DNA from 2 places in the Vibrio apostichopi genome. Region 1 is predicted to be linked to the other one. Evidence: riboswitches for the same ligand, from Rfam matches in the RefSeq annotation. Region 1 holds a riboswitch; the other holds the start of a gene.
The links. A riboswitch is a leader RNA that binds a small molecule or an ion and turns the genes downstream of it on or off. The one in region 1 is predicted to bind cyclic di-GMP.
Positions count from the first base shown of each region.

Region 2: linked by a shared signal. The riboswitch ahead of QUF19_RS11085 (TfoX/Sxy family DNA transformation protein) and the one ahead of gbpA (N-acetylglucosamine-binding protein GbpA) in region 1 are both predicted to bind cyclic di-GMP.

Region 1 is NZ_AP028068.1:130,874-135,502, reverse strand. Features, by position in the region: gene cyoE (heme o synthase) at 1-636, shown strand, start outside; gene gbpA (N-acetylglucosamine-binding protein GbpA) at 747-2,213, opposite strand; cyclic di-GMP riboswitch class I at 2,286-2,375, opposite strand; gene QUF19_RS17720 (transcriptional regulator) at 2,698-3,051, shown strand; gene QUF19_RS17715 (DUF3313 domain-containing protein) at 3,151-3,822, shown strand; gene QUF19_RS17710 (DUF3820 family protein) at 3,835-4,050, shown strand; gene aroG (3-deoxy-7-phosphoheptulonate synthase AroG) at 4,362-4,629, shown strand, end outside.
Region 2 is NZ_AP028067.1:2,492,872-2,497,500, reverse strand. Features, by position in the region: gene istA (IS21 family transposase) at 1-18, opposite strand, end outside; partial or broken gene QUF19_RS11090 (IS3 family transposase) at 227-1,191, opposite strand; gene QUF19_RS11085 (TfoX/Sxy family DNA transformation protein) at 1,307-1,897, opposite strand; cyclic di-GMP riboswitch class I at 2,025-2,110, opposite strand; gene purR (HTH-type transcriptional repressor PurR) at 2,281-3,285, opposite strand; gene torD (molecular chaperone TorD) at 3,603-4,250, opposite strand; gene torR (two-component system response regulator TorR) at 4,539-4,629, shown strand, end outside.

The DNA of each region.
Region 1 (4,629 bases):
CCATTGCCGTCAGGAGAACTCAGCAGCGTGCGTGTGTTTAGCTTTGCTGCTGGTATTGGCTTGCTTGGCTTTGTCACGTTAGTGGTGTGGGTTAACCAACTGACAGCTTGGTTAACCTTTGCGAGCTTATTAGGGTATGCGGTGATTTATACCATGTACCTGAAGCGGGCTACGCCGCAAAACATCGTAATTGCAGGAATCGCTGGGGCAATGCCTCCGTTATTGGGCTGGACTGCGGTCACTAATGAACTGCATTCAAACGCTTGGTTGTTGGTGATGATCATCTTTATCTGGACGCCTCCGCACTTCTGGGCATTGGCGATTCATCGTCGTGATGAATACGCTAAGGTGAACATTCCGATGTTGCCTGTGACTCATGGTATTGCCTACACCAAAACATCGATTCTGCTCTATACCTTGCTGCTAAGCATCGTATGTATATTGCCTGTGTTGGTCGGTATGAGTAGCTGGATATATTTGAGCGCTTCTTTGGTGTTAAACGGTGGTTTTGTTTATCACGCTTGGGTACTTAAGTATCGTGACGAGCCTAATATGGCGATGAAGACATTCAAGTTCTCCATTTATCATCTTATGATTTTGTTTGTCGCTTTGTTGGCGGACCACTACCTACTTTGATAACTGATGCTCTGCTGTTACAGAATAAGAAAACGGATGCTCTAGGCATCCGTTTTTGTTTTGCTGATTACTAGAACCTACCTACTAGAAAGTAAGTAACTGGCTAGTAATTAGTCCACTTTGTTCCAAGCATCTTGCCAGTGTGAACCTACACCTGGTTCGTACTGAGTTGCTGTTGGTGCCCATTGAACACAGTAACCAGAGTATGGGAACTCTTTACACTGATAAACGCTACCATCGCTGCTCAGCACTTTAGTTCCTGCAGTGTAAGACTCAATGCTTTCAGGGAATACGAAGTCGTAATCGCCAGCAGGTGGAGGTGTTTGCTCGTCCATTAGATGGAAATCAAGCGTGTTCTGATCCACTAAGTTACCTTGGTCATCTTTCGTCACAACCACAAGCATGTGGTGGCCAGCTTCTGATTTAGACAACGTTAGTTGAACATCTTCCACTTGTCCGTCTGCTAATTCAGATTTCTGAGAGGCAAGTGCTTCGCGGTGATGGTTGTACACCGTCAGTTCTGCTTGAATATCGCCAGTGGCCGCCAATGTCAGATCAAGCTGCGTAGGCTGGCTTTCATCAATAATGTATTCAGACTCTAGGCCTGTCACTGCTAGCTCATGATCCGGTTCTGGAGTATCAATCTTGTAACCGATCTCTACGCTATTAAAGCCTGAACCTGCTTTTAGGTACACAGGGTTCGCGCCGTAAATGGGTGCGAAATCGCCTTGGTTGTTCAGCTGACCTGCTTTGATTTGCGTTTGTTCTTTGTTGATCTTAGCCGCAAGCGCGTAAGACCAGTTATTTGCTTTGCCTTGCTCGTTGCTCTCAATGACAAGCTCAGTACTGTATGAAGCGTTCTCACCAGATTGATCGAAGACACGAGTGTAAACCGCATCACCAATGTTGAGGTCTTGAGTTGGGTTGATTTGACCGCCTTGATCCCAATCCGGGATGATAGGGCCGTCGCCATCAAATTTCACGTCGATAACGTTGTAGAAAGCTGCAGCAGTGTCACCCACATCCCATACCGCAAGGATCACGTGATAACCTTCGCGTTCCGGTACATTACACAAGTGGCTTACTTGCATAGGTGGTTGTTCCATGTTGCCTTCAACAACACAGAATGGCGTTAAATCAAAAGAACTGCGTGCCAAAGGTTGGTTTGGATTCCAGTCTGGTTGAGTAATGTAGTACTTCCAGTCGTTAGTCTTGTGGTTCGCTGTGAACGTCCACTCAAAATATTGAGAGCCCGATTTGATAGGACGTTTAACCCAGCGATCTGCCGTCTGCTCGTCAAGCGCTGCCGCTAAAGACGATTGCGCACTGGCGATCTTTCCATCGGCAGGGCCGACTTCAGGGAAGCCTTCAGGGCCTTCCACACTTTGTGGCTCGTATTGGATACCGCCACAGTTGGTGTTTTTCTCTTGTGTATCACTCGCGGGGAATTTACATAGCGCGACACGGCTTTCTGCTACGCCATTATCGTATGCCGAAACATAACCGTGACCGAAGCTTGCACCGCTTACGCTAAGTAGTGATAGAGCTATGAGTGATTTTTTAGGGAGTTGTTTCATTATTTGTCCTTACTGTATTTGGCCGACAAAAAAGAGAACACTCGGGCATGCATTGACACTTAAATCCTATTAAGTGGCGGCCCCGCTATCATAGACAGAATATTTGTCGACAGACCGGTGGCTTTGCGTCCTATTCTTTCAAATAGTTTGCCAGAAGTGCGTTTAAGCAAGCGGAATGTAGCCAACCAGTTTTATAAATGCGAATCAATCGATTGAAATGTGGAATGCTAATCTCGAACTTTTAATTCTTAATACAAATTAACTTGCTATATGTTTAGTTCGTCAACGTATAAATTATTGATATAAATGAAGAAAGTATTTGCTCTAATCGTTTTTGTGAATGATTTTAGCTGTTGTGTTTTGTTCTGTACGACAATTGCGCGCATATCAAAACCAAACCTTTGGTTTCCACTAACCAAACCCTGACACGCCATGTATGAAAAGCCGGACAATTGATTGGTATAAGTTATATAAAGGAAGCAGTATGGAATTCACAGAACAAGATAGAGACGCGCTGTATCAAACTTGGATGTCACAAAAATCGCGAATGCGAATTACGCAGATGGAGTTTTCAAAAAAGCTTGGAATGAACCAGCTTGATTTCTCTAGAGTGTTGAGAGGCGAGACGCCATTAACGATGTCTTTCATTAGTCACTTTTGTCGTTTACTTCATTTAGAACCAAGGAATGTCTTCCCGTCGTTGAAAGAAGGTCGAGAGAATGGTCCTAAAGTGGTGTATTTGAAAAGCCGAATGAGTGTGGATGGTGAGATTCAAAATGCTTACATTGAAGGTAATCAAGTGATTGTCGAGTATGCCCACACTGTGCAACATGACTAATTTTAGAGATAGCTCTGAGTTTTAACCCTTTTTTCTACAACCTTTTCACATAGGGTATGGCATACTTATTTAGAGTCCTAAATTTAACCGAAGTGCGCTATGACACCTTTAAAACTTCTCTTGCTTGTTGCAACCAGCATCTTTTTGTTTGGTTGTGCAGGCGGCCCAATTAAAACCGCAACCAAATTCACCAGCTATGAAGATTTTAGCGCCGGTCCTGATGGAGGCGTCGATCTAGTATGGGCAAGGATAGGGTTACGTGATTCACAACGCCTGAAAGCCAAACTCGATGAGTATGATTCAGTGGTGATCGACCAAATCTTTGTACTGGCAGAAGAGGGGTCGTTAGAGCAGGAAGACATTCAGGAACTCACTGATCACATGGTTGCGCGTTTGGAAGAGAAAATATCGCCCCATAAAACGATTGTCGATGAGCCTACCGGGAATACGCTGCGCCTAAGTATCGCGTTGAGCAACGTTGAAACACCCAACCCCATCTTAGCCGTGACCAGTAGTGTACTGCCGTTTGGCCTTGCGATGTCTACCATATCTAAGGTCACGACCGGTGAGCATACCAATGTGGGAAGCGCCAGTGTTGAGCTCTTGGTAAGTGATGCTCAAGAGGGCACGCCATTGTTTGCAGCCATCGACCGTGAAGCCGGCAATAAAGATTTCTCGACAATGATTGATTCACTGGATGATGCCAAAGATGCAATCAACTATTGGGTTGAGCGTTTAGGTGATACTCTACAAAGAATAGAAAAAGCCTAGAAAGAGCCTGTAATGCTAGAGAAAGAGAACCTAATTAAACTTGCTAGAATGCATATGCCATTTGGTAAATACGCTGGTCGTATATTGATCGATCTGCCGGAGGAATACTTACTGTGGTTTGATAAGAAAGGCTTTCCCTCTGGCGAGTTAGGTGACTTACTCAAGCTGTGTTTAGCATTAAAAATTGAAGGGCTTGATAGCGTTGTCAAGCCATTGAAAAGAATGTAATTAGTTAAAAGCTCATGTTAATCACGTGAGCTTTTTTATTTTCAAGTTCTGCAAATTTACATGTATGGTGAAGCTTGAAGTATAACCGTTCTTAACCTGTCATAAATTACGCAATCGATAGCGTGTAAACAATGGTATACAGGGTGTTTTAAATATAAAACACAAAAAAAATTGCGTTTATTTTCAATTAGTGATTGAAACTAGAGTTTTTACTAGTTAAGTTACAGGGAACAAGAAGATTAGTGCTGATAGAAAGTTACGTGAGACAACGTACATTCAGCTCAAGGATAGAAAAAAGGAAGAAGTAAGCAATGTTCCAGACTGATGATGTAAGAATTAACAAAGTAAAAGAGTTATTACCACCTGTTGCTGTTTTAGAAAAGTTTCCAGCGACAGAAGTTGCTTCTTCTACAACCTTTGAAAGCCGCAAAGCGATCCACAATATTCTAGAAGAAAGCGACGACCGCTTGCTTGTTATTGTTGGCCCATGTTCTATTCATGACACAGAAGCTGCGCTTGAGTATGGTAAACGTTTGAAAGTACTACGCGACGAACTAGGCGATAACCTTGAAATCGTAA
Region 2 (4,629 bases), on a different replicon from region 1:
CATTCTCTTTTTCGGCATGATTTATCCTTAGTGCTCTCAACATGAAAGACTCAGGTTAAACCTATTGATTTAAAAGAGAAAAGAGGTTTATTTCGGTAAATCGACCATCGATTTCGGAAACACACCGAAAAGTGGATGATTAAAACCGAAATGAGTGGTCGGTTAAAAACGGATTTGGTGGTCGATTAAAACCGAAATAGGCGGTCGGCTAGCTCCGAAATATGCAGTATTCCACAGAGCAGTATTGAACACCTCGATCTGAGTGATGTACAAGCTCACCTGTATTCTTCCGCTCTTTCAACGCGTTTAAAAAGGCCTGCTTGACCGTGCGAGCTTTCATATCATCACCTATGTGATAGCCCACGATTTTTCTTGAGTAAGCGTCCGTCACTAAACTGAGATAAGTACTACCACACCGCGTTGCTAGATAAGTAATATCTGCAACCCATAATTGCTCTGGTCTTTCCGGTATTAAGCCTTCTTTGATTCGATTTGGATGGCAGTAAAAGCGATGATTACTGTTTGTGGTTCGATGATAAGCCCTTCGATTCGGCACTAATAATCGATTCATTCTCAGCAGAGAAAATAAGCGGTCTCGACCGATTTCAATATCATTCTGAGCAAGTAAATACTTGATCTTACGAGCCCCTATACGAGGGTGCATCATCCTTTGCTCCTTCACAAAACCGAGTACTGATTCATCTTTCTTTGTCTGATGAATTTCTGTAACACAGCGCTTGTAGAAAGCTTGTCGTGTAATACCGATGAAGTGACAAGCTTTAGTGACGGTCAACTTTCTGACCGTTTTTTCCTTAATAACTCGGCCTTGCGCTTCTTTGAGATTCGGACACCGAAATCTCGATCCATGACTTTTACAACCGCTTCAAAGAACTCAGCTTTGAGCTGAGTCTCTTCTAATTGCTGCTCGAGTTCTTTGATTCGTTGCTCTGGGGTTTGAGTTGAGGAAGAGTTTGACATAGTCGCTCCTAACGCTCTCGATTGTTCTGTTCCTTTAGACCAATCTAGTTGACCATGTTTGCGAAGCCAAACTAAAACGGTAGAGCGACCTTGGATCCCATAACGTTCTTGAGCTTGCTTATAAGTCATTTCGCCTTTTTCAACTTGGCTTACGACTGCCAATTTAAAGGCAAGAGAATAATCTCGTTGAGTACGTCTACTTGTTGTTTTCATGACACTCTCCAATTTCATGTTGGAAATGTGTCAACCATATTTAGGACGGTACAACTTTTATAAAAAAAGCCGCAAGAATGCGGCTTAGTTATGTAGATAGTTTGAACTGACAATATTAATTGACGCGACTGATAAGCTCTTCACGACGTTGCTGCGGTATTACAGACCAATGAGTACCATTGATCGCACCTTCAAGCGCCCAAAGCAGCTCAATGCTGACTGAGGAAGCATGCGATTCCTTGATGGCGTTAAATGCGTTTACAGAGCCAGATTCATATAAACATTCTACGGAATCGATCCCCGCCTTTTTCAACATACGCTCGGTAGCCAGTCGAAGGTTAGGGAGGTCCTTTAGTCGAGTTGGCTTAGCAGAAGACTGCTCAGCTTTCTCTTCTTTAGCAAAACCCAGAGACGTCGTAGCAAGTTGCAAGATTTTTTCTTGGTCTTGCCACAAACCTTCCGGCAATGCGAAATACTTAGTGACGACAGGGAAACCACGTTTTTTGTAGACGTATGGTTGAAACCCTTGTTGCTCGAATTGCTTTGTTGTGTCTTTGTCCGCTCTTATGTGCAGCTGGTCATTTACAACCAGAGCAAACATAGTGTCATCAGCAAAAAGCCCGAATCCACCAAACATTGAGCGTGATTTTATTTTTCCTAGGGGCTCAAATAATTTCATTGAGTCCTTTAGTATCGGTTTATCCATGTTATTTATCTCGGTGTATTTGAACTACGCCACCAAATAAGCAGGTCCGAGAGATTAGCAAAATGTTGCAATTAAATTGTCAATAAGCCGTAAATTACTAAATTGTTAGTAACTACTGCATTTTGCCATCGGTAACCCCGCTACCATACCAACGAGTGGTTTAGGCCGGAAGCTTTGCGTCTCACTCTTTCGAGTGGTTTGCCCTGTGCGTGACTGACTTAATAGAATAAAGTTTTTGTTGAATGAGGCTCACACCTGATATTTCAAAATGTGATGTTGCTTCAATTAATGATCTTGGTGTTATGCAACTGGGTTTATTTTGGCTGCTTATAAAAAAAGCGCACCCAAAGGTGCGCTTAATGAAATTAAACTCGATTTATCAATTAATTTAACGTTTTAACTGTGCTTCGTTCAACAATTTCAGGATGCATTTCGAAGACACGTTTTTCATGATCTTTATCTTTAATGCGTTCCAATAAAATTTCGAATGCATTTTTACCAACACGACGTTTAGGTTGGTGAACCGTCGTCAATGGTGGAGAGAAGTATTCTGCAAGTTCAATGTTGTCGTAACCGATAACCGAAATATCTTCAGGAATACGAATGCCTTGCTGTTGCAGGCGACTCATTAGGCCAAGTGCCATTGTGTCGTTAAAACAGAACACAGCGGTAGGGCGATCTTCCATCTGAGCAATTTTATCAGCCGCAAGTACAGCGGTATCACACTCAAAGTTACCTTCAATGATGAGCTTTTCGTCGGTTGTGACCTTCGCTTCATTGAGTGCGCGTTTGTAACCCGCGATGCGTTCTACACATGCTGCTTTGTCTAAGTGGCCACTTAAACAAGCAATCTTTGTGTGACCACGTTCTAGCAGGTACTTAGTTGCTAGGTAGCCGCCTTCTTCAGAGTTATCGATGATTTTATCAGCCTGAGAGGTTTCAGGCCCCCAATCCATGACAACTTTTGGGATATCTGCATGGCGATCTAACATGCCACGAAGTTCTTCTGTTAAGTCAGAACACATAACCAAGATGCCATCTACACGTTTTTCTGCAAGCATTCGAATGTAGTCACGTTGCTTCTCATAGATACCACCCGTGTTACACAGAATCAAAGTGTAACCTTGACGGTAGCAGTAGCTTTCAACACCATCGATCACTTCAGAGAAGAAGAGGTTTGTTGATTGAGTCACTAGCATGCCGATAGTGCGTGTTGAATTGCATTTCAAGCTACGAGCAACAGCACTTGGCGCGTAGTTTAATTCGTCAACGGCTTTGTTTACTTTCTCTTGAGTCGCTTCTGCAACAAAACGCGTTTTGTTGATTACGTGAGAAACGGTGGTAGTTGATACGCCTGCTAAGCGAGCGACATCTTTTATCGTGGCCATGGTTTTATCCTATTAGAAGCTACTTTCCCAAAGTACGGAATAAAGTAGCCGTTAAGCTACCTAACTAAGAGCTTAAATTTGTAGGGCTCTTTGGGGTATTAAAGTGCTAAAAAACAAAAAACCGCTATTGAGCGGCTTGTCTTAACACCGAAATGCTCTGAACTTAAATAAGCATAGCATTTCGTGAATGTTTCATATTTTATCGTTTGCGGTCACAATTTTAGACTGACTAGAAATTACTCGCAATAAAATTCACCCAGAAATCTGGGTGAATTGTCACATTTTATTGAATTTGTTTACTTAATCATCAGCGAATCTTATTCACCCGCTAAATACTGAGTGTCCAGATTACAGAAGGCAACGAGAAGAGAGGCAACCGATGCATAGAAACCGAATGAATCGATCTCACGACATCTAGCGTTGAACTTTGGTACCCAAGTAAGAAGTTGTTGTTCAATAAACTGTTGTTGAACAGCGAACGATTTTTCTAATTCTTCTTCAAGCTCAGTTTCATTTGAACGGATGATGAGATTACCAAGGAAATCAAGTTCGATAGCAATGTGGTCGGCTGGTTCTTTTAGATCTTGGTTTACCACCAAGTTGTGCTTAGCCATGATGTCTTCCATGTCTTTGGCTGGCTTGTCGTTTAACAGACCCGTTTCGCCGATATACATTGAAGCGTAAGGTAGAGCACCATGTTTATCTGTCTTTAAGAATAGATCGCAGAAGTCAGCAGACAGTTCTAGTTGGGCATCTTCACGTGTTTGTAGACGGTTCAATGCGTCTACCAGTTTATCAATCGCAGGCTTAAGTGTTTCGTTTTCGCCTAAACCAGTCAGAAAAGAACGAATCTCAACAGAGTGGTAGTGATCGAGTTCTTCTTGTGTGAGCTCTTTAGCGAACAAGCTTGATAGCCACCAGTATATTTCAGCTCTTTGTTCGTTGAATGCTTTCGTATCTTTCATTTCATAGATCCTGATTTAGTCTTGTGATGTTTATATACCCAAGCATCGTGAAGTCATTTGGGCATAAGCACACCAAGGCTCAATAACAAGGTTATTTGCTAAACGCAAAGTGACTCGTTAGTCGTAATGCCTATATTGAATTGCGATGGACGATAAATAGCAAGGTTTTAGATTGTCTTGTATCAAAAAAGATTCATGTTTCTCGCTTTTATCTGCTGTACCACTAGAATTGTTACTAGTTATGAATAGAATGGTTACTGAAACTATTAAATAAGAAAAGTGGTGTAGATGAGCTATCACGTATTAGTCGTAGAAGATGATGTGGTAACCCGCAGTAAGCTGGTTGGATATTTCCAGAACGAAGGTTACACAGTGAGTG